3 regions of the Rhodovulum sp. P5 genome follow, and region 3 is predicted to be linked to each of the others. Evidence: riboswitches for the same ligand, from Rfam matches in the RefSeq annotation. Region 3 holds a riboswitch; each other region holds the start of a gene.
What was found. Region 3 has a riboswitch for cobalamin ahead of RGUI_RS07675 (TonB-dependent siderophore receptor). Riboswitches for the same ligand answer to the same signal wherever they lie in the genome.

Region 1 (6,927 bases), 220 kb from region 3:
ATCGGGTACGAGATCATCCCCGGCGTCACCTCTGCCTGTGCCGCGGCGGCGGCGGCGGGGATTCCGCTGACCCGGCGGCTGACCGCGCGGCGGGTTCAGTTCGTCACCGGCCATGACGTGACAGGCCAGTTGCCCGAGGACATCGACCTTGCCGCGCTGGCCGATCCGCGCGCCACGACAGTCGTCTATATGGGCCGGCGCACCTTCCCCGCGCTGGCCGAGGCGCTGACCGCCCGGGGCCTGCCCGCCGATACACCGGCGCTCTTGGCCGAGGGCGTGACGACCCAGGCGCAAAGCCTGACCCGAAGCACGATTGCCGGGCTGGCAGAGATGCTGACGGGCAGCCCGTCGCCCGCGCCCGCCCTGATCCTTTACGGACCGCTGGCAGAGGAGGCGGGCGATGGATGAACTGACGCTGATCGGCATCGGCACCGGCAATCCCGACCACCTGACCCAGCAGGGGATCGCGGCGATCCGTGCGACCGACCTGATCCTGATCCCGCGCAAAGGGGACGACAAGGCCGATCTGGCCGACCTGCGGCGCGAAATCTGTGCCCGCGTCTTGGAGGACGACTCGCGCATCGTGGAATTCGACCTGCCCGTTCGCGATGCTTCCGGGGACTACCTGTCGGGCGTATCGGACTGGCACGACGCCATCGCGACGGCATGGAGCGATGCCGCTGCGACACATCCCGGCGCCCGCAGCGTCGCGCTGCTGATCTGGGGGGACCCGTCCCTTTACGACAGTTCGCTGCGCATCGCGGGGCGGCTGTCGCCTGCCCCCGATATCACCGTTGTCCCCGGCATCACGGCGCTACAGGCGCTCTGCGCCGCGCACCGCATTCCCCTGAACGAGGTCGGCGCGCCGTTTCTGGTCACCACCGGGCGACGTCTGCGCGAGGGCGGCTGGCCCACAGGCGTAGACACGGTTGCCGTGATGCTTGACGGCGGCTGTGCGTTCCAGACGCTGGATCCGGCCGGTCTGTCGATCTGGTGGGGCGCTTATCTGGGGATGAACAACGAGATCACGTTCTCCGGCCCGCTGGCCGATACGGGGCCCCGGATCATCGATGCGAGGGAGCAGGCCCGCGCCGCCCATGGCTGGATCATGGATATCTACCTTCTGCGCCGGGCGGCGACATAGAAGCCGACGCCGACCAGGCCCACGCCGTAGCCGATGCCGCCGAGGATCGTTTGCAGATCTCGGCGGTCCTGAAGGGCCGCGAGGTCGGCGCGCAAGGCCTCTGTCTCCGCCCGCACGATCCGGGCAATCTCGGCCTTGTCCTCCTCGCTCAACCCGCGCGGGGCGGTGCCTGCCACGGGCGCGGGGCCGGCGGGTGGAAACAGGCTCGCCCCCGGCGGCGGCCCGGCAGGGGCCTGTGCGGCAGCGGGAAGGGAGCACAGTGCAAGACAGGTCATCACAAGGAAAGCGCGGATCATGGGGCGGGTCTTTCGATCAGCTTGACGGAACGGGAGTAGGATAGACCGAAACCACCGCCAAGGCGATGTGCCGCCTGCGCCCTGTCGCCACCGGGTCCCGCCGGGATGGGTCGCCCCCGCCCGACTGATCGGCTTGACACCACTGCGCGGTCGGCCCATGTGCCCCGGCGGAAAAGGATACGCGCGATGACACTCGACCTGCCGCCCGACGACGACGCCCCGCCCCTGCCCGATCTCGACGTGCCGATGCTGACACCGCCCCCGGCACGCCGGGGCCGGTCGCTGATGATCCAGGGCACAAGTTCCGACGTGGGCAAGAGCCTGCTGGTCGCGGGCCTGTGCCGGGCCTATGCAAGGCGGGGCCTGAAGGTCGCGCCATTCAAGGCGCAGAACATGTCGAACAACGCCGCGGTGACGGTGGACAGTGACCTGCCCCCGGGCCCCGATGGCGACAGCCCGCGGGGGGAGATCGGGCGCGCGCAGGCGTTGCAGGCGCGGGCCGCGGGGTTGGCACCGTCCATCCACATGAACCCGGTGCTGCTGAAACCGCAGGCGATGGTCGGCTCTCAGGTCGTGCTGCGGGGGCGGGCCCTGGGCAACTGGCCCGCGCGGCACTATCACAACCTCAAGCCCATGCTTCTGCCCGCGGTGATCGACAGCTACGCCCGTGTCGCCGCCGACGCCGACCTGGTGCTGGTGGAGGGCGCGGGTGCCGGGACGGAGACATGGCTGCGCCATTGCGACATCACCAATATGCGGCTGGCCGAAGAGGCCGATCTGCCGGTCGTGCTGCTGACCGACAATGACCGCGGCGGGGCGATGGCCGCGGTGGTGGGAAGCTGGCTGCTCCACACAGAAGACGAACGGGCACGGATCAAGGGCTATATCGTCAACAAGTTCCGCGGCTATTTCTCGCTTTACGAACCCGCCTGCGCGACGATGACCGAAACGACCGGCTGGCCGCTGCTGGGCGTCGCGCGCTGGTTCGATGCAGCCACCCACCTGCCCGCCGAGGACGCGCTGGCGCTCGAACGCCCGCAAACCGCCACCGGTCAGGGGCTGGTGATCGCGGTGCCGCAGATCGCGCGGATGGCGAATTTCGACGATCTCGACCCGCTGTCATCCGAACCCGGGGTCGACCTGCGCTGGGTCCGGCCCGGTCAGCCGATCCCGGCGGAGACGGATGTCGTGCTGCTACCGGGATCGAAGACCACGCGGCCCGCGCTAGACTCGCTCCGCGAACAGGGATGGGACATCGACATCCTTGCCCATATCCGCCGCGGCGGCCGGGTCGTCGGCATCTGCGCGGGCTTCCAGATGCTGGGGCATGTCGTGCGCGACCCCGAGGGGATCGAGGGAGAGCCGGGCGAAACCCCCGGCCTTGGCCTGCTGGATATCAAGACGACCATCGGCGGGGACAAGCGATTGGTGGAGGTAGACGCCGAGGACACGCTCAGCGGCGCCCGCGTCACGGGGTACGAGATGCATATGGGCCGCACCGACGGGCCGGGGCTGACCCGCCCGTGGCTGCGGTTGAACGGGGCGGCCGAAGGCGCGGTGTCGGACAACGGCCGGGTTATGGGCGGCTATGTGCACGGGATATTCGGAGCCGATGCTTTCCGCCGCCATTGGCTGAAACAGATGGGCGGTGCGGCCTCGGGGCTGGACTACGAGACACAAGTGGACGACGCGCTGGACGCACTGGCCGACCAGTTGGAAACCGATCTGGATCTCGACGCGCTGCTGGCGCTGGCCCGATGACCGCCCGGCGGCTGATGGTGCTGGGCACCGGGTCGGATGTGGGCAAGAGCCTGCTGGTCGCCGGTCTGGCCCGGGCCTATGCCCGCCGCGGCATGCGCGTCGCGCCGTTCAAGGCGCAGAACATGTCGAACAACGCCGCCGTCACCGCCGATGGCGGAGAGATCGGGCGCGCGCAGGCGCTGCAGGCGCGCGCCGCGGGCGTGCCGCTTTCGGTGCATATGAACCCGGTGCTGCTGAAACCTGAAACGGATGTCGATGCGCAGGTGGTCGTGCAGGGGCGCGTGCAGGGGCGCTATTCAGCCGCCGCCTATCAGGCGTTGAAACCGTCCTTGCGCGCGCAGGTGTGCCACAGCCTCGACCGTCTGTCGGCCACCCATGACCTGGTGCTGATCGAAGGCGCGGGCAGCGGAGCGGAGCGGTATCTGCGCCCGCAGGACATCTCCAACATGGGGCTGGCGGAGGCAGCGGACTTGCCTTGCATTCTGGTGGGCGACGACTCTCGCGGCGGCGTCACCGCGGCGGCGATCGGCCATCACCGGCTGTGGACCGATGCCGAGCGCGCACGAGTGGCCGGCGTCATCGTCAACAAGTTCCGCGGCGACCCGAGCGTCTTCGCTCCCGCGGCCGACGATATCCGGGCCGAAACCGGCTGGCCCGTTCTGGGGCTCGTCCGCTGGTCGGACGCCGCGCGCCGCTTGCCGGAGGAGGATTCGCTGGGCCTTGGCCGCACCATGGGCGAACCGGGCGCCTGCGTCATCGCCGTGCCCGAACTGCCGCGGATCGCCAATTTCGACGATCTCGACCCGCTGGCGGCGGAACCGGGCGTGTCGGTACAGTGGGTCCGACCGGGCCAGCCGATCCCGGCGGAGGCGCGGGTTGTCCTCCTGCTCGGCTCCAAGACCACGCGGGCCGCGCTTGGGGCCGTGCAGGCCGAAGGGTGGGATATCGACATTCGCGCCCATCTGCGGCGCGGCGGTCGCGTGGTGGGCCTGTGTGCGGGGTTCCAGATGCTGGGGCACCGGGTCTGCGACCCGGACGGGATCGAGGGACCGGCCGGGGACACGCCGGGGCTGGGCCTGCTCGACCTCGAAACCGAGATCACGGACGACAAGCGGCTGGTGGAGGTCGATGCCGATGACAGCCTCAGCGGCACACGGATCACCGGCTATGAGATGCATATGGGCCGCAGCCGGGGCCCTGCCCTTGCCCGCCCGTGGCTGCGGCCGGGCGGGACGCCCGAAGGCGCGATCTCGGACGATGGCGCGGTCATGGGCAGCTATGTGCACGGGCTCTTTGCGTCGGACAGCTTCCGGCGGCACTGGCTGTCCGGGATCGGGGTTGAGGCGGCGCAGGCAAGCCACGCTGCGCGGCTGACCCGGGCGCTTGACGCCTTTGCCGACGAGATCGAGGCCGATCTGCACCTCGACGCCCTGCTTGCAATAGCACGATAGGCACGCAGCGCGCGCGCGCCGCGTTACCCTTCGGATCGACCTTTCGGCCCCTGCCGCAAAGTCCGACCAAACCGGGAGACGCCCCGGATCGGGGACCGGGGCGCGAAGAACCAAGCGGCGGGGCTCAATCCTCCTGCCCGTCGTCTTCCTTGCCCGGGGGCCGCGGACGGCGGGTGGGCGGCTCGGTCTGCGGCTTGCCGTTCCAGACCTGCGGATATTCCAGCCAGCGCTGGATGAAGTTCCACGATTGCAGGATGCCGTCATGGGGCAGCGTGCAGGCCGAACAGTCCTTCCGCGTCAGCCCGTTGGCGTCGGTATACACCTCGTAAGGGCCGGGGCATTCATAGGCGATCAGCGGGCAATAGCAGAACAGGCAGTTGAACTCCCGCTTCACGCCCTGATGGCAGGGCATGAACGGGCAGTTGGTATTGGTGAACCCCTTGAAGGCGTCGCTGGCCGTCAGGTCCTTGGGTTGCATCTTGCGGGTCCTCGCGGTCTTGGCCCCGACATGGGGCGGGTCAGTGGGCGCAAGACAGACGGCAGGGGCGCGTGCCCGGGGCCCGCATACCGCCTTGCCGCCGGGCCCGCCGCCCGGGGTTGGGTCGTCGTCGATCCGGCAGGTTTCCTGGCTTCGCGGGTCTCGGCCTGTTTGCCCGCCTTCCCGGACGGAACCGGTGGCATCTGGGCAAAGGCTCGCCGCTTACAGTTGCGGGGGCAGCGCCGGTATTGCACCGGCTTCCCTTTTCACTTCCGTCGGAAGCACCGGACCGCTGCGCCAGAGATCGCATCGTGATGCGGTCTGTCAAGGGCGGGCCGTTGCATCGGACGGGGGAGAATGCCATTCCCACGGCACGATCCACAGTTGGAAACCCGATGCGCCCCCTGCCTGTCCGTCCGTTCCCCATCCGCCAGCCCCGCCGCGCCACCGTCGCCGGCCATTTCGGCGAACTGCTGCAGGGGCGTCTGGGGGCAGAGGGGCCGGTGGCCCTGATCACGCTGCCCTGCCCGGCCCTGAGCGTCCGCGCGACATGGCACCCCGGGACGGGGTTCGGCATGTGGCAAGGGGCGGCGCGGGTGCTGAGCCGGGGCCAGATGGCAGAGCTGTTCGCGCTGACGGGGCGGCGCTCGACCTCCGGCCGTTGGCGCATTGCGGCCCGGATGCCGCCGGGGGGCGGGGCGGGCGCATCCACCGCCGCGCTGCTGGCGGCGTTGCGATGCCTGGACGACGCCCCCCGCCCGCCGGCGTCCGAAGCCGCCATTTGCCATGCGGTGGAAGGCGCCAGCGATCCGCTGATGCATGACACAGCCGAGCGTCTTCTCTGGGCACCGCGGCAGGCCCGCATCATCGCACACTTGCCGCCCCTGCCGGCCTTTGACGTGGTGGGCGGATTCGCCGGGCAGGGCACGCGGACCAACCCCGCCGATTTGCGCTTTGCCGATATCGAGGATCTGGTGGCGGCTTGGGCCAAGGCGCCCCCCCGCACAGTGCTGGCGGAGTTGGCAACCGAAAGCGCACGCCGCAACCATGCGCTGCGCGGCGGGCCGGACCCGGCACCGGTTTGGTCGGTCGGTCGCAAACATGGCGCGCTTGGGATCGTCGCGGCCCATACGGGCACAGCGCTCGGCCTGTTGTTCGCGCCCGGCACCGCGCCGCCGGCAGCCGGTGAGGCATTACGACAGGCGGGGCTTGGCCATGTGATCCGGTTCCGGACAGGGGGGCGGGGATGAGTGCAGCCGCGATGATTATCGCGATGGCGGTCGAGGGCGCCTTCGGTTGGCCCAATACGCTTTACCGACGGATCGGGCATCCTGTGACATGGATCGGCGCCCTGATCGACAGGCTGGAGCGGCGCTGGAACCGGCCCGATCTGGACGATGACACCCGGCGGCGGCGCGGGGCGGTGACCGTGGCGCTGACGGTTGCCGCAGCGGTACTGCCGGCCCTTGCCATATCGGCGCTGCTGCCCGGGGGGGTGCTTGGCATGGTTCTGACCGGACTGCTGGCCGCGCCGCTGGTTGCGACACGCAGCCTGCGCGATCACGTGGCATGGGTCGCCGCACCTTTGGCCGCGGGCGATCTGCCCGGCGCGCGGCGCGCGGTGTCGATGATCGTCGGGCGCGACCCGGCGCAGTTGGACGATGCCGGGCTGGCCCGTGCCGCGCTGGAAAGCCTTGCCGAAAATGCCTCTGACGGGGTGGTGGCGCCGGTGTTCTGGGGGGTGGTGTTCGGACTGCCCGGGATTGCGGGCTACAAGGCGATCAACACGCTGGACAG
Region 2 (6,927 bases), on a different replicon from region 3:
AGATGGGCCAGGTGCAGTTGGCCAAGCACCGCATCCACAATCGCCTCGGCCTCGGCCCGGCTGTGGCCAAGGTTCAACGGGCCAAAGGCGACATCCTCGGCCACGGTGGGGCAGAAAAGCTGATCATCGGGATCCTGAAAGACGAGGCCCGCCCGGCGGCGGACGGGGCGGAAATCGGCCTCCGCCCGGCAGATTCGTCCAAAGGCGGTGATCTGGCCGGCCGCAGGCCGGATCAGCCCGACCATGAGGTGCAGCAGCGTGGATTTGCCCGCGCCGTTGGGGCCGGCGATGGCCAGCTTTTCGCCGGGGGCAAGTGTCAGGTTCGCCCCCCGCAGCACCGGCGGCTGGCCGGGATAGGCAACATGGATATCGGTCAGATCAAACAGCGGCATGGGTGATCTCGGCCACTGTCAGCGCGATCAAGGCCGCGCCCAGCACCGCGGCGAAGACGGCATCGCGGGGGCCAAAGGCAAGGCCGTCCAACAGCGGGATCCGCCCCGAAAACCCCCGGCATTTCATCGCGCCCAAGACCCGTTCAGCGCGTTCCAGTGCGCGCACCAGCATCATGCCCACCAGATAGCCCATGCTGCGATAGCTGTGCCGGTCTGTGCGCGGGCGAAACCCACGCACCTGCATCGCCTGCCGCAGGCGCAGATATTCCGCGCGCAGCACCTCGATATAGCGGATGGTGAAGAGCAGCAGATGCACCAGCGCCTTGGGCGCGCGCAGACGGTGGAGGGCATGGCCCAGCGTCACAGGCTCCATCGTGCCGACCAGTGCCATCAGCGCCAGAACCACGGCATTGGCGGTCAGCAGGATCTCGACCGCCAGGGTCAGGCCCTGCCAACTGGCAGACAGCCCCCATAGCGTCAGGATCGGATCCCCTGGCACGGTGAAGGGAAGCATCACGAGGACGAACAGGATGACCCCGTCCATTGCCGCCATCCGCCGAAGGGTGGGCCGCACGGGCAGGCGTGACAGCATCATCAGTGCGCCGGCCATCGCACAGGCCGCCAGCAGAACGGGCAGCCAGCCGCAGCCGACGGTTATGACGGCAAAGGCACAGGCCCCAAGGATCCGCGCCCGCGGGTCGATGCCGGACAGCACACCGCCCGGATCGCCCCGTCTGCCGCCGGGAAGCGTTTTGCGCTCGGATGCCAGGATATGGCCCATCAGCCTTTGCCCGCGATCCGGCGCTGCGCGGCAAGGTAGAACCCCAAACCGAACAGGCCGAAGATATACCCGATCCCGCCAAGGATGGTCTGCAGATCGTGATGCTCCTTATAGGCGGCGATCTCGCGGCGGAGCGGGCGCATCTCATCCCGAACGATGGCGGCGATGGCGGCTTTGTCGGTATCGCTGAGACCGGACTGGGGGGCTGCGGTCGTGCCGGGCGCCTCGGCCGTCGGCGCGATGCTGTCGTCGACCAGGCTTGCCCCCGCTGGCGGGCCGGGATTGGTGACCGCTGCCAAGGCCTGTCCCAACACCTGCGCCACCTCCTCGGCCGGCATCACGACTTCGGCCACATGACCCGCCCCCAGATCGGCCCGGAACAGCAGCGGCCCCGGCCCGGTGGGTCGCCAGGTGAAGAACCCGTCGCCGTCGGTGACGACCTCGCCCAGCTTGGTGCCATCCTCGCCGATCACCTCCACAACCGTGTCAACGGCCATGTCGCCATTGGAGAAACCGACCTCGCCCTCGATCACCTGACCCGACGGGAAGACGGAGGCCACGACCTTGTGGGCCAGCGCAGGAAGCGGAGCCAGGATGAGCGAGAGCCCCAGAAAAGCGGCGCGGATCATGCGGGGGCCCCTTTCAGCGTGGTGAAAAGTTCGGGTTTGACCCGCACGGCAAGCGACACCGCCGCCGCGGTCAAAAGCCCCTCGATCCCCATCACGGGGAGATGGGCGAGGAACACGAGCTTGGTCGCCGGAATGAACGCATCGCCCGAGAGCATCAGCGCCAGCGCCACGCAGCCGGTGGTCAGCGCAATCGCCAAAGCCCCCCCGATCCCGGCCCAAAGCGCAGCGGTGGCAGGCCCGCACCGCAGGATGCCCCGGCGACACAGGACATGAACGATCACCGCGGGCATCGCGATGTTGAACGTGTTCACCCCCAGAACCGTCAGCCCGCCAAAGCCGAAGAACACGGCCTGCAAGAGCAGCCCCACGAAGAGCGCGGGAAAGGCGGCCCAGCCAAGAACAATCCCGGCCAGACCGTTCAGGATCAGATGCACCGAGGACGGGCCGATCGGCACATGGATCAGCGAGGCCACGAAAAAGCTGGCGGACAAGATCCCCGCCGCCGGAATCCGTTCCAGCGGCAACTGCCGCAGCCCAAGCGCGATGCCGCCGGCAGCCAGGACGGCCCCGCCGATCACGACCTCATTGGCGAGCGCCCCATCCACGATATGCATGTGCGCGCGTCCTATTCGACGTCGTAGGCGCGGATCCAGATCACCGCGTCCTGGGAAAGCTCCTTGCCGTCGTATTCGGTGTCGGGTCCCACGCCGAGCGCGGCAAACCCCCAATAGCCCGCCTTGGGAACGCCGAAGGTGAAATAGCCGTTGTCATCGGAAATCGCGATCACCGCGCCGCCGGGCATCGGCCCGGCCTTTGGCGGCTTCGGGCTGTTCGTCGCCATGTCGGGTTCGGCGGCCATGTATTCGATCTCGATCTCGGCGCCAGCAACGGGCTGGCCGTCCGACAGCACGCGGCCCGTAAAGGTGGAACCGACCATGACGTTATAGGGCTTCACCTTGGGCACGATCTCGGTCTTCAGACCCTGCGGGTCGGACCAGTCGGTGGGCATCTGGTTTCGGTTCAGATAGGCCTTGGTGATCTGCTGGATATAGATATCCTCCGACCCTTCGTAATAGGGGGCGGGGACCGTCACCAGAACATAGTCGCCGGAACGTTTTACCGGCACCATCGCGTCCCAGGCCACCCCCTCATTCCCCATGCCCTTGAACACCGTCCGGGTCAGGCTGTCTTTCAGGTCGGTCTTTTCACCCCGGTGAACCATGTAGAATTCCAGCGGTTCGCCCATATCCATGACATGGCCGTTCTCGAACGGGTGCCAGAAGATCAGCTTGACCGGGACATCGCCGGGACGCTCGATCATCGTCTGTTCGGTATAGCTCAACTGGAAATGGGCATTGCCCGCGACGGGCGCGAGCGTCAGCGCCAGCGCGGCACTCAGCATGTTGCCGTGAAAGATCATCTGTCGGTTCCTTTCAGCAGTGGCGGCCCGTGGGCCACGGTCGGAAAGGACGAACGGGGAGAGGCACGAACAGGCCAGACCGGCCGATCCGGGCCAGACGCGCACCCCGGCGTCCGGTGGAAGCCGCGCAACTGGGGCGCGGGCGAACGGCAGGTCTCCTGGCTCGCGGGTCTGGGCTTGGCTGGCCTTCCCGGGGCGTCGGCCCCAGTGGCATCATCAGCCTTGCTCGCCGCTTACAGTTGCGGGGGCAGCCGCGGATTTGCCCAATCGGGCGCACCGCGTTCCCTTTTCAGTTCCGCCCCCAAGTGGGGTTGGAACACCGATCACACGCTCGTCATCCCAGACCGACCGGGCGTCTGTCAATCGTCAAAAGCGCGCATCGGGCTTGCCGCTCCCTTATGGCGTGCGTTTGACGCGGCAATCGCGCGCCGTATGGTGAGCGCCGCCAAAAACAAGGGAGCGATCATGCCAGAGACGCCGACTACGGACGAAACCGCCCGCCACGCCGCCAAGATGGCCAAGCGCAAGGCGGCGAAGGACCGCGCGCTTGAGGACAAGATTGCCGAGAAGGGGTTGATCCTTGTCCATACCGGGGCCGGGAAGGGTAAATCGTCTGCCGGTTTCGGGATGATCCTGCGGTCAATTGCCCATGGCATGCCCTGTGCCGTGGTCCAGTTCGTGAAAGGCAAATGGGATACCGGCGAGCGGCGTCTGCTGACGGAAAATTTCGGCGATCTGTGCCAGTTCCACGCCATGGGCGAGGGCTTTACCTGGGAAACGCAGGACAAGGCCCGCGACATCGCCGCGGCGGAAAACGGCTGGCGCAAGGCGCGGGACCTGATCCGCGACCCGGCGATCCGCATGGTCCTGCTGGATGAAATCAACATCGCGCTTCGCTATGGCTATCTCGATGTGGCGGATGTGCTGACCTTTCTCACGGCCGAGAAGCCGCCCCTGACCCATGTGGTACTGACCGGGCGCAATGCGCCTGATCCGTTGATCGAGGCCGCCGATCTGGTGACCGAAATGACGTTGGTCAAGCACCCCTTCCGTGCCGGCATCAAGGGTCAGCCGGGCGTGGAATTCTGACAGGTGCAACGCTGGTCTTCCTGCCCACATGCGATGAGGGGAAAAGGGCGTTTGCCCGACGCCGGTGCCTGGCTTTGGTTAATGAAGACTTTGCCGACGTCCTGATGGCCGTCTGTTGATCGTGAAGGCCGTCACGGGTTGAAAGCCCCGCGAGGGGATTACCCCGCCTTAGGTCTCCGCCTGATCGTCAATCTCGCCATATGGAACACCCGCCGGGATCAGATCGTCAAGCTGTGCTATGGTTGTGCCGTGGATGGTCTGGCCGGAGAAGCTCTCAGTGTCTTTTATTCCCTTACGTCTTGTCGCGGCTGCGCTGCTGGGTGCTGCCTTGTCCGTGTCGCTGCCAACCGCAGGGCGTGCGCAAGCCGTCGATATTCCGACCTGGCTGCGGGCCCATGTGGGGACGGGCGAAGGGCAGATCGCCCCGGTCGTGCTACATCGGGCCCGCGCGCTTTATCAGCAGAAACGAAGCGACGGCGCGGTCACCAATCCCTGTTATCTTGCCATGGATGCAACGCGCCCGAGCGCGGCGCGCGATGGCGCGGTGGGGCGGCGGTTCTACATCATCTGTGAAGGGTCCAAATCGTTCCGGGCGGTGTCGTCGGGCTATGGAAACGGGCGCAAACTGCAGCGGGCGGATTTTTCGAACGGGCGGCAATGCGCCCGGCATTTCAGTAATGCGGAAGGGTCCAAGCTGACCGCGGGCGGGGCCTATCTGACGGCGGAAACGCGGACCTCGTTCAAGGGCTATATCCAGCAGTCGGGGGCGAGGCGTCCGTTCTACCGGACCTTCCTGCTTTATGATGGGGAGGGCGACACACGAAATGCGCGGGAGAGGGCCATCGGCGGGCATCCGGCGGTGTTCGTGAAGTGGCAGTGCCGCTTCAGCAACCCGGGCAGCCCCCATGCCGACGATGACGGCTATGTGCCCTTTGGAACGCTTATCAACTATACCAGCGGCCGCAGCAACGGCTGCACCACATGGTCACAGTCGGTGTCGGAGGATATCCTTTCGCTGGTCGAGGGGCGCCCGACGACGCTTTATATCTACCCCGAGGCCGACGACATCGACGCCGTGGCGCGGGCCGTCAAGACGGGAACCTCTCCGTCCCGGGCCGGGCTTTACTGGAACACGGCCTGTCTGGAGACGATCGGAACCCCGAAGTTCTGGCCCAAGCGAACGCTTCAGCCGATCATCAACGACTGGCGCCAGTCCCTGCCGAAACGGCCGCCGCAGGAGTTGCCGGTCTGCAAGGGGGGATGACACGGAAGGCGACGGCCCATTCTTAAGCGGTTTTTTGGAAAGGGCTTGTCGCCTTAAGGGCGAGTGCCTAAGCTCCGCTCAGGACAGATTTCGCAACTTGCTGGAGGCGTCATGCTCCGTCGAAGCGTTCTTGGTGCGATCGCGGGGCTGCTGTTGATCGGAGGCGCAGGAATGGCCATGGGCAAGACCCTCATCTACGCCTCCGCGATGAGCGGGCAACTGGTCGACGGATCGGGACGCCCCGCGGCCGGCGTCACGATCACACGCACCTGGCAAACCAGTTCCAAAACGGGCAGCGACAGCACCACCACGGATGACGATGGGCGGTTTGCCTTCGGGTCAGTCGAACAACGCTCTCTGTTCGGCGGGCTGAACCCGGGGACGCCGCTGATCGATCAGCAGTTCACCCATGACATGACCGGCACGCCGAAGATGTTCCTGCGTATGAGCAAGCGGAGCTTTGGGCCCAATTCGGAACTGGACGGACGGCCGATCAATCTGGTCTGCCGCGCGGACACCGATCCGGAGCCCGGCCCCGGCCCGATCCTCAGCAGTACCTGCCGCATCCTCGACTGACAGGTCCGACCAACAGCCCGGAGGTTTCCCCATGCCATTGCTCTCGGCCCCAGTCGCCTCGCATCTGGCAGACACTGTCTACCTCCGGAACCAGCCGGGCGGAATCTCGATTGCCGAACTGGAACGGCAGATGAACCTCGGTGGGGCAGGGGTCTCCATCGTGGGTCGGTCCGATGGCGGGGCCGCGGGCCTGCTCTCGGGGAAATCCGGCCCGGCGCTGTTTCGCGAGACCAGCGCGTTCGGCGTGATGCTTCAGCGCGAGGGCGCCGGGGTCAAGGACCATATCCTTGTCTTTCGCGGCACCCGGTTCGACAGCGGCCGGGATTGGCTGAGCAATGCCACCATGGGCCTGTCGCCCGGCCCGGCCGGTCTGGTCAGCCATATGGGCTTTACCAAGGTCTATGAGAGCATCCTTCCCGATGTCGAAGAGGCGATGAAGAAGGTCGGCCGGGTCACGAGCCTTCATGTGCTCGGCCATTCGCTTGGCGGCGCGCTGGCCACGCTTTTCGCCGCGCATTACAAGGCAGCCGGTGTGCCCGATGTGCGTCTTTACACGTTTGGTGCGCCGCGCACGGTGACCACCTTGTCGAATGCGGCCCTGACGACGAAACTTGGGGCCGACAACATCCGCCGCGTGTATTCGCGCTGCGACCCGGTGCCGATGATCCCGATCTTTCCCTTTGCCCATCTCAACGATTGCGACGACCGGCTGATCGACGGGTTTTCCATCATCAATGGCGGGGCGCACAGCATGGTGGACAACTACAAGGCCCGCC
Region 3 (6,927 bases):
GGTCCAGACGCTCGCCGCACCGAACGCGCCCCTTGCGCTGCCTCACCTTCCGGACAGAGCGGACGCGTTTGTCGAAGCGTCCCCGCCGCTGGCCGCCCTTCCCGCGCCAAGCGCCCTGCCCTCCATCGCGGCGCCGGACACATCCCCCACCCCGGCCGTGCCAGCCCCTGCCAAGCCCCTGCCGCAGCCGCAAGCCGAACCGGCCGACGCCCCGCCCATCGCCGCCCCCGTCCGCAGGCGCGGCCACACGCCGCCCCCGCGACCAAGGCACCAACAGCCGCGCCTGCGGCGGCACCGCAACGGGCCGCGGGAACCGGGGGCAAGGGGCATGCCGGGCGCGCCGCGTCCCCGGCCGCATCGACGCTGTCAGAGGCCCGCGCCCACAGCCTGATCGCGAAATGGGGGGCCGGGATCAGGGCCCGTGTCGAACGGCGCAAGCGATACCCGCGCGCAGCGGGCCGTGCCGCGGGCACCGTGACCATCGCCCTGACCGTGGCCCCCGACGGGCGCCTGCAAAGCGCCCATATCGCGCGCACCTCGGGGCACCCGGCACTCGACGCGGCCGCCCTTGGCGCGGTGCGCGCCGCCGCTCCCTTCGCACGGGCCGCGAAAGGGCTGACCGACAGCAGCTACCGCTTTACCCTGCCGATCCGGTTTGCACCGTGAAGGTTCGCGGGATGCAGCCATGCCACAGTTGCATGACAGGCGCGGTCCCCCCTTGGCGGCCCCGGTGATTCTGCGCAATATGCGCCCGTTCTGGTCCGCGCGGTTCGCCGCGTGGTGAAAAGGGAACACGGTGCGGCGCCCGGTGCGCCAAGTCCGTGACTGCCCCCGCAACTGTAAGCGGAGAGCAGCGCCGACAACGCCACTGCGGACCCCCGCGGGAAGGCCGGTGACTGCGACGACCCGCGAGTCAGGAGACCTGCCGGAACGGCTCACCCGGTTCCCGTGCGGGGCGCGCGGCGGACGGCGGACCATTCCGCAGTGGTGGCGACGAGAGCCGTCAGCGGAACGGGCAACCCCTTCCGAAGACATACACAATAGAAGTGCAGCCTTTGGTTGCACAGTTCGGGGGAAGACATGAAAACCACCCTGCTTGCCGCCGGCGCGACCCTGCTGGCCGCCGGACCCGCCCTTGCCCAGCAGACAGACCCCTTCACGCTGGACGAGATCATCGTCGGCGCCGGCCTGACACCGATCGAAGCCGCGCGTTATGGCCGGGCCGTGACCGTTGTCACCGCGGAAGAGTTGCAAGAGCGCCAGATCCGCTATGTCACCGATGCGCTGCGCGCCCTGCCCGGCGTCGCCATCAGCCAAAGCGGCGGGGCCGGTACGGCCACCGCGGTCCGCATGCGCGGGTCTGAAAACAACCACGTCCTTGTCCTGATCGACGGGGTGGACGTGTCGAACCCCTCCACCGGGGCGTATGACCTGTCGAACCTGCTGGCCGATGATATCGAACGGATCGAGGTTCTGCGCGGCCCGCAATCCTCGGTCTACGGGTCCAACGCCATCGGCGGGGTGATCAACATCGTCACCAAGACCGCCAGCATGCCGGGGTTCGAGGGGACCGCGACCGTTGGCCTTGGCACGCAGGAAACGGCTGGCGCAAGCATCGCCCTGCGCTACACAGGTGACCGGGCGCGGTTCTCCTTCTCGTCAGCGCGCCGGGTGACCGATGGCTTCGACATCTCCAACGACACCGATGGCAGTGCCGACGGCACCGCGAACACAACGCTCAATGCCCGTGCCGAATTCGACCTGACCGAGGATATCACCATCGGCGCCACGCTGCGCCGGACCGAACAGGTGTCGGACTACGACGCGTTCAACTGGGGCGCGGCCAGCGCCGAAGACCTTGTCACCGATGGCGCCTATCAAAGCGATGTCACCAACATCTTCGGCGCGCTTCACGCCCGGGCCGATGCGTGGGACGGACGCTTCCGCAGCGAATTGCGCTACAGCGCCGGGGACATGGACACGATGCACACGCTGTCGGGAACGCCGACGTCTGACTACACCACGACGCGCACGGATCTGAGCTATCGCGGCAGCCTGGCCCTTGACGGGGCGGACGTGGAGAGTTCTGCCCAGGTCCTGAGCGGTTATATCGAACGCAAGCGCGAGACGTTCCAGAACAACGACGCGACGCTGGTCTTCGACGCCTCCATGCTCGACAAGCAATCGCGGACCCTTCTGGGATATGTGCTGGAATATCGCGGGTCGTTCCTGCAGGACGCGCTGACGGTGCAGGCCACCGCACGCCATGACGACAACGACGATTTCGCCGATGCCGATACGTGGTCCCTCGGCCTGTCCTACACCCTGCCCAACCAGACCACGCGCCTGCATGCCTCGGCCGGGACCGGTGTTCAGAACCCCACCATGTACGAACAGTTCGGCTATAATCCCGGCATGTGGAACGGCAATCCCGATCTCGAACCGGAAAAGAGCAAGGACTGGGATATCGGGATCGAGCAGCGTTTCCTGGGGGATCGCGGTGTGATCGACCTGACGTATTTCCGCTCTACCCTGACCAACGAGATCTCCAGCACCTATGATGTGAACACCGGCATCTCCACCCCCTATAACGAGGATGGCCAGAGCGACCGCGAGGGGATCGAACTGTCGGCGGAATACAGTTTTGACAACGGCCTGACGCTGGGGGCGGGCTACACATGGCTCGACGCGACCGATCCCGATGGCGAGGTCGAGGTGCGCCGGCCGGAGCGGGAGCTTGGCCTGCATGCCTCCTATCTGCTTCCCAACGACAAGACCTTGATCGGGGCCGATCTTCGTCATGTCTCGGGGCTGTGGGATCTGGACTATACCGCCGCCTCGCTCGGGGCGAACCGGATCAGGCTGGACGACTACACCGTGGTCAACCTGACGCTTCAGCATGAAGTGAACGACCGGCTGACCCTGACCGCCCGGATCGACAACCTCTTCGACGAGGACTACCAGGAGATCTACGGCTATGACGCGCCCGGCCGATCCGTCTATGCGGGCCTGACGGCGCGCTTCTGACGATGCGTGGCTGGCTGCCCCTTGCTGCCGCCTTTGGCCTCGCCCTGTCCGGGGCGGGGCATGCGGCACCCAGCCGGGTGGTGTCGATGAATCTGTGCACCGATCAGCTTGCCCTGATGCTGGCCGCGCCGGGGCAACTGGTGTCCGTCTCCGTCTTCGCGAAACAGCCCCAGACCTCGGTGATGGCCGAAGCCGCGCAAGCCTATCCCAACAATCACGGGCTGGCAGAGGAGATCTATCTGCTCAACCCCGATCTGGTGGTCACCGGGCAGTTCACCGGGCAGGACACGGTGTCGATGCTGCGCCGGCTGGGGGTCCCGGTGGTGACCATGGCGCCGGCCTATTCGCTGAACGACATCCGCGACCGGATCACCGAGATGGGCCAGCATCTGGGGCGCGAGGAAACGGCGGCAGAGATCGTGGCACAGTTCGATGCCGATCTGACTGCCCTGACCGCAGATAGCCCGGACGAGCGGCCGCGCGCCGCGGTCTACACCGCGCAGGGCTATACCCCCGGCCCGAACAGCCTGTCGGGCGCGATGCTGGAGGCCGCGGGCTTCGACAATCTGGCGACAGAGCTTGGGCTGAGCGTCGGCGGGCGCATCCCGCTGGAACAACTGGTCATGCTCGACCCCGATCTGGTGGTTTTGCCGACACCTTGGCCGGGCGCCTCCCGGGCAGAGGATATCCTGACCCATCCCGTCCTGAAGAAACTGCAGGCGCGCGCCGGCACCGCGCCGCTCGCCGACCGGGACTGGGTCTGCGGCACGCCCCATGTGCTGCGCGCCATCGCCGGGCTGGTCGCGGCCCGCAAGACGCTGGAGGATGCACAGTGATCGGCTATCGCCTTCTGCTCGCCGCGCTTGGCGCGCTGGTCGGGGCGCTTTTTGTCGCCTCGCTCGTGCTCGGGCCTGCCGACATCGCACCGGGGCAAAGCCTGCACGCGCTGGTCTTCGGCGACTCCGGGCCGCTGACGCTGGTGATGCGGGAAATCCGCCTGCCGCGGGCGATCCTTGCGGCGCTGGTTGGCGCCAGCCTCGGGCTCAGCGGCGCCGCGCTTCAGGGCTATCTGCGCAACCCGCTGGCCGAACCGGGCCTGCTCGGGGTCAGCGGGTCGGCCGCCCTTGGCGCGGTGGTGTCGATCCAGACCGGGGTGACCGCAGGTCTTTCCCTCGCCCTGCCCTTCGCCGCGCTTGGCGGGGCGGCCGTGTCGGTTGCGCTGCTGTTACTTCTGGCGGGTCCGCGCGGCGGGTCGCTGACGCTGATCCTTGCCGGGATCGCGATCTCGGCCCTGGCCGGGGCGCTGACCTCGCTGGCGCTGAACCTTTCCCCCAACCCCTTCGCCGCCAGCGAGATCGTGTTCTGGATGCTGGGCTCGGTCTCGGACCGCTCGTTCGTCCATGTCGCGCTGGCGCTGCCCTTCATGGCCGCCGGGGCCGCGCTGGTTCTGCCGCTGGGGCGCGGGCTGGATGCGCTGACGCTGGGCGAGGATGCGGCAGAGGCGCTGGGCATCCGGCTTGGCCGGCTTCGGCTGCGGCTGGTGACGGGCGTGGCTGCCATGGTCGGGGCCGCGACGGCAGTGGCCGGGGCCGTCGGTTTTGTGGGGCTTGTCGTGCCCCATCTGTTGCGCCGCGCAGTGGGGGCACGCCCGGCCCGGCTGCTGCCCGCCAGCGCGCTGGGCGGGGCGGCGATGGTGCTGGCCGCCGATCTGGCCGTGCGCCTGATCCAGCCGGACCGCGACCTGAAGCTTGGCGTGATGACCGCGATCGTCGGCGCGCCCCTGTTCCTGCATCTGGTCTATCGCACGCGGAGGGATCTGGAATGACGCTTCTCGCGCTTGACGGGCTGACCGTGCGGCGGGGCGATTGCCCGGTGGTGGACGGGGTTTCGCTCTCCGTGGCGCCGGGGGAGGTCGTGGGGCTGGTCGGGCCCAATGGGGCGGGCAAGACGACACTGATGCGGGCCGCCCTTGGCCTTCTGCCCCATCGCGGGCAGTCCTCTCTGGCCGTGCTGCCGCCCATCGACCGTGCCAGACAGGCCGCGTGGTTGCCGCAGTCCCGCGAAATCGCGTGGCCCGTGACGGTGGAAACCCTTGTCGCGCTGGGACGACACCCCCATGGCGGCGGGGCGCCTGCCGCCGACAAGGACGCCATCGCCCGCGCCCTTGCACGGATGGACCTGACCGGCTTCCGCAACCGGATCGCCACCCGGCTGTCGGGCGGGGAACAGGCCCGCGTTCTGCTGGCCCGCGCGCTGGCACAGGACACGCCGCTGTTGCTGGCCGATGAACCCATCGCCGGGCTCGACCCCGCGCACCAGCTTGCCACGATGGCGGTGTTCAACGATCTCGCGGCCGAGGGGCGGGGTATTCTGGTCTCGCTTCACGATCTGGGCCTGGCGGCGCGGTTCTGCACCCGGCTTGTTCTGATGCAGGCCGGTCGCGTGGTGGCCGAAGGCGCACCCGATCAGGTGCTGTCGGCCGAGCGGCTGGCCGATGTCTTTGCCATAACCGCCTGGCGCAAGGAAACGCCCGAGGGGCTGATCCTGCACCCGCTCTCCATCGCCGATCCCGCGCCGTGAAGGTCACCCATCGCGCGCCGTGGCTGATCGCCGATCTGGGCGCCCCGCACCGTGTGCTGAGTTGGGCGCTGAACCGTCCGGGATTTGTGACCGCCCGGCGGATCGTCTTTCGCGAGGTCCGCAACCGGGATCTGCCGGTGGAGGTCGATGCGACGGCGTGGCTTCAGGCCGAACTGGCCACGGCGGGGCTGGCGGACGCGCCGGCCCTGCTGACCTCGCGCAGCGTGGCAAGCTTCGCGCAGACGCGCGCCGACATCGAACGGGTGACCGTGCACTGTCTGGCCACCGTGGGCCTGTCGAATTCCGAACGGGTCGGCCACCGGCAACGCTTCGACCCGGCGCGCTTTGGAACCATCAATATCGCGCTGTCCTGTTCCGCCGGGCTGACCGAAGCCGCCCAGATCGAGGCGATGACCATCGCCGCATCCGCCCGAACCGCCGCGATCATCGAGGCTGGGTTCGACCTGCCCGAGGGTCGGGCGACGGGCACCGGGACCGATTGCATTGCCTTGGCGGCCCCGCCGGGCGATCTGCCCTTTGCCGGGCTTCATACCGATATCGGAGAGGCGCTTGGCCGTGCGACCTACGATGCCGTGGACGCAGCCGCGGCGGACTGGCTGACCACCCGGCCCGACCTGCTGGGCGACGGCCCTTAAGGTCAGTATCTCAGGTGAACTTCCGGAACAGCTTGGTCCGGTCGAACATGTCGTCCAGCGTCTCCATCCGGGTGCGGGTTTCGGCCCATGTCCGTTCCTGCACGGCCGCCACGACGGTTTCGACCAGCAAAAGGGTCGAAATCGCGGAATCCCAAGCCGAGGGCACAACAGTGCGCCCCGTCAGGCAGTGCCGGGCAAGCACATGAACGGGAGAGCGCCACTGGTCCGTGAACAGCACGATCTCGGCCCCGCGGTCGGTCGCCATCTCGGCCAGTTTCAGCGTCGTGCTCTCATACCGGCGAAGGTCGAAGATCACCACAACGTCGCCCTCGGCCACGTCCAGCAGGTATTGCGGCCAGCCGTTGGACTGGCCTTGCAGATGCACGACACCCGGCCGCAGCATCTGGAGGTGCAGAAACAGATAGTCGGCCAGCACCCGGGTGATGCGCCCGCCCGCGACATGAACCCGCCGGTCCGGATCGGCCAGCAGATCGCAGGCCGCGTCGAAATCGGTCGGGTCGATCTGCGACAGGCATTGCCGGATATTGTCGATCACCGCCTCGGTGAACCGGTTCAGGATATGCCCGCCCGGGGCATGACCCGCCCATGTCTCCCGCCGGGCGATGGGGCCGGAGATCTTCGCCTCAAGCTCCACCCGCAGGGC

Region 1: it holds a riboswitch for cobalamin, as region 3 does, so the genes downstream of both, RGUI_RS06600 (cysteine-rich small domain-containing protein) here and RGUI_RS07675 (TonB-dependent siderophore receptor) in region 3, are expected to answer to the same signal.
Region 2: it holds a riboswitch for cobalamin, as region 3 does, so the genes downstream of both, RGUI_RS19730 (DUF4198 domain-containing protein) here and RGUI_RS07675 (TonB-dependent siderophore receptor) in region 3, are expected to answer to the same signal.

Annotation. Positions count from the first base shown of each region.
Region 1 is NZ_CP015039.1:1,345,054-1,351,980, forward strand. Features, by position in the region: gene cobA (uroporphyrinogen-III C-methyltransferase) at 1-408, shown strand, start outside; gene cobF (precorrin-6A synthase (deacetylating)) at 401-1,144, shown strand; gene RGUI_RS06585 (hypothetical protein) at 1,117-1,440, opposite strand; gene RGUI_RS06590 (cobyric acid synthase) at 1,687-3,201, shown strand; gene RGUI_RS06595 (cobyric acid synthase) at 3,198-4,652, shown strand; gene RGUI_RS06600 (cysteine-rich small domain-containing protein) at 4,777-5,130, opposite strand; cobalamin riboswitch at 5,250-5,434, opposite strand; gene RGUI_RS06605 (hypothetical protein) at 5,526-6,380, shown strand; gene cbiB (adenosylcobinamide-phosphate synthase CbiB) at 6,377-6,927, shown strand, end outside.
Region 2 is NZ_CP015040.1:6,191-13,117, reverse strand. Features, by position in the region: partial or broken gene RGUI_RS19750 (energy-coupling factor ABC transporter ATP-binding protein) at 1-392, opposite strand, end outside; gene cbiQ (cobalt ECF transporter T component CbiQ) at 379-1,173, opposite strand; gene RGUI_RS19740 (cobalt ABC transporter permease) at 1,173-1,802, opposite strand; gene cbiM (cobalt transporter CbiM) at 1,799-2,416, opposite strand; gene RGUI_RS19730 (DUF4198 domain-containing protein) at 2,428-3,222, opposite strand; cobalamin riboswitch at 3,353-3,561, opposite strand; gene cobO (cob(I)yrinic acid a,c-diamide adenosyltransferase) at 3,688-4,311, shown strand; gene RGUI_RS19720 (hypothetical protein) at 4,565-5,575, shown strand; gene RGUI_RS19715 (DUF6795 domain-containing protein) at 5,687-6,151, shown strand; gene RGUI_RS19710 (lipase family protein) at 6,183-6,927, shown strand, end outside.
Region 3 is NZ_CP015039.1:1,565,065-1,571,991, forward strand. Features, by position in the region: gene RGUI_RS07670 (TonB family protein) at 1-666, shown strand, start outside; cobalamin riboswitch at 741-945, shown strand; gene RGUI_RS07675 (TonB-dependent siderophore receptor) at 1,081-3,027, shown strand; gene RGUI_RS07680 (ABC transporter substrate-binding protein) at 3,030-3,863, shown strand; gene RGUI_RS07685 (iron ABC transporter permease) at 3,863-4,852, shown strand; gene RGUI_RS07690 (ABC transporter ATP-binding protein) at 4,849-5,607, shown strand; gene RGUI_RS07695 (adenosylcobinamide amidohydrolase) at 5,604-6,263, shown strand; gene RGUI_RS07700 (MurR/RpiR family transcriptional regulator) at 6,274-6,927, opposite strand, start outside.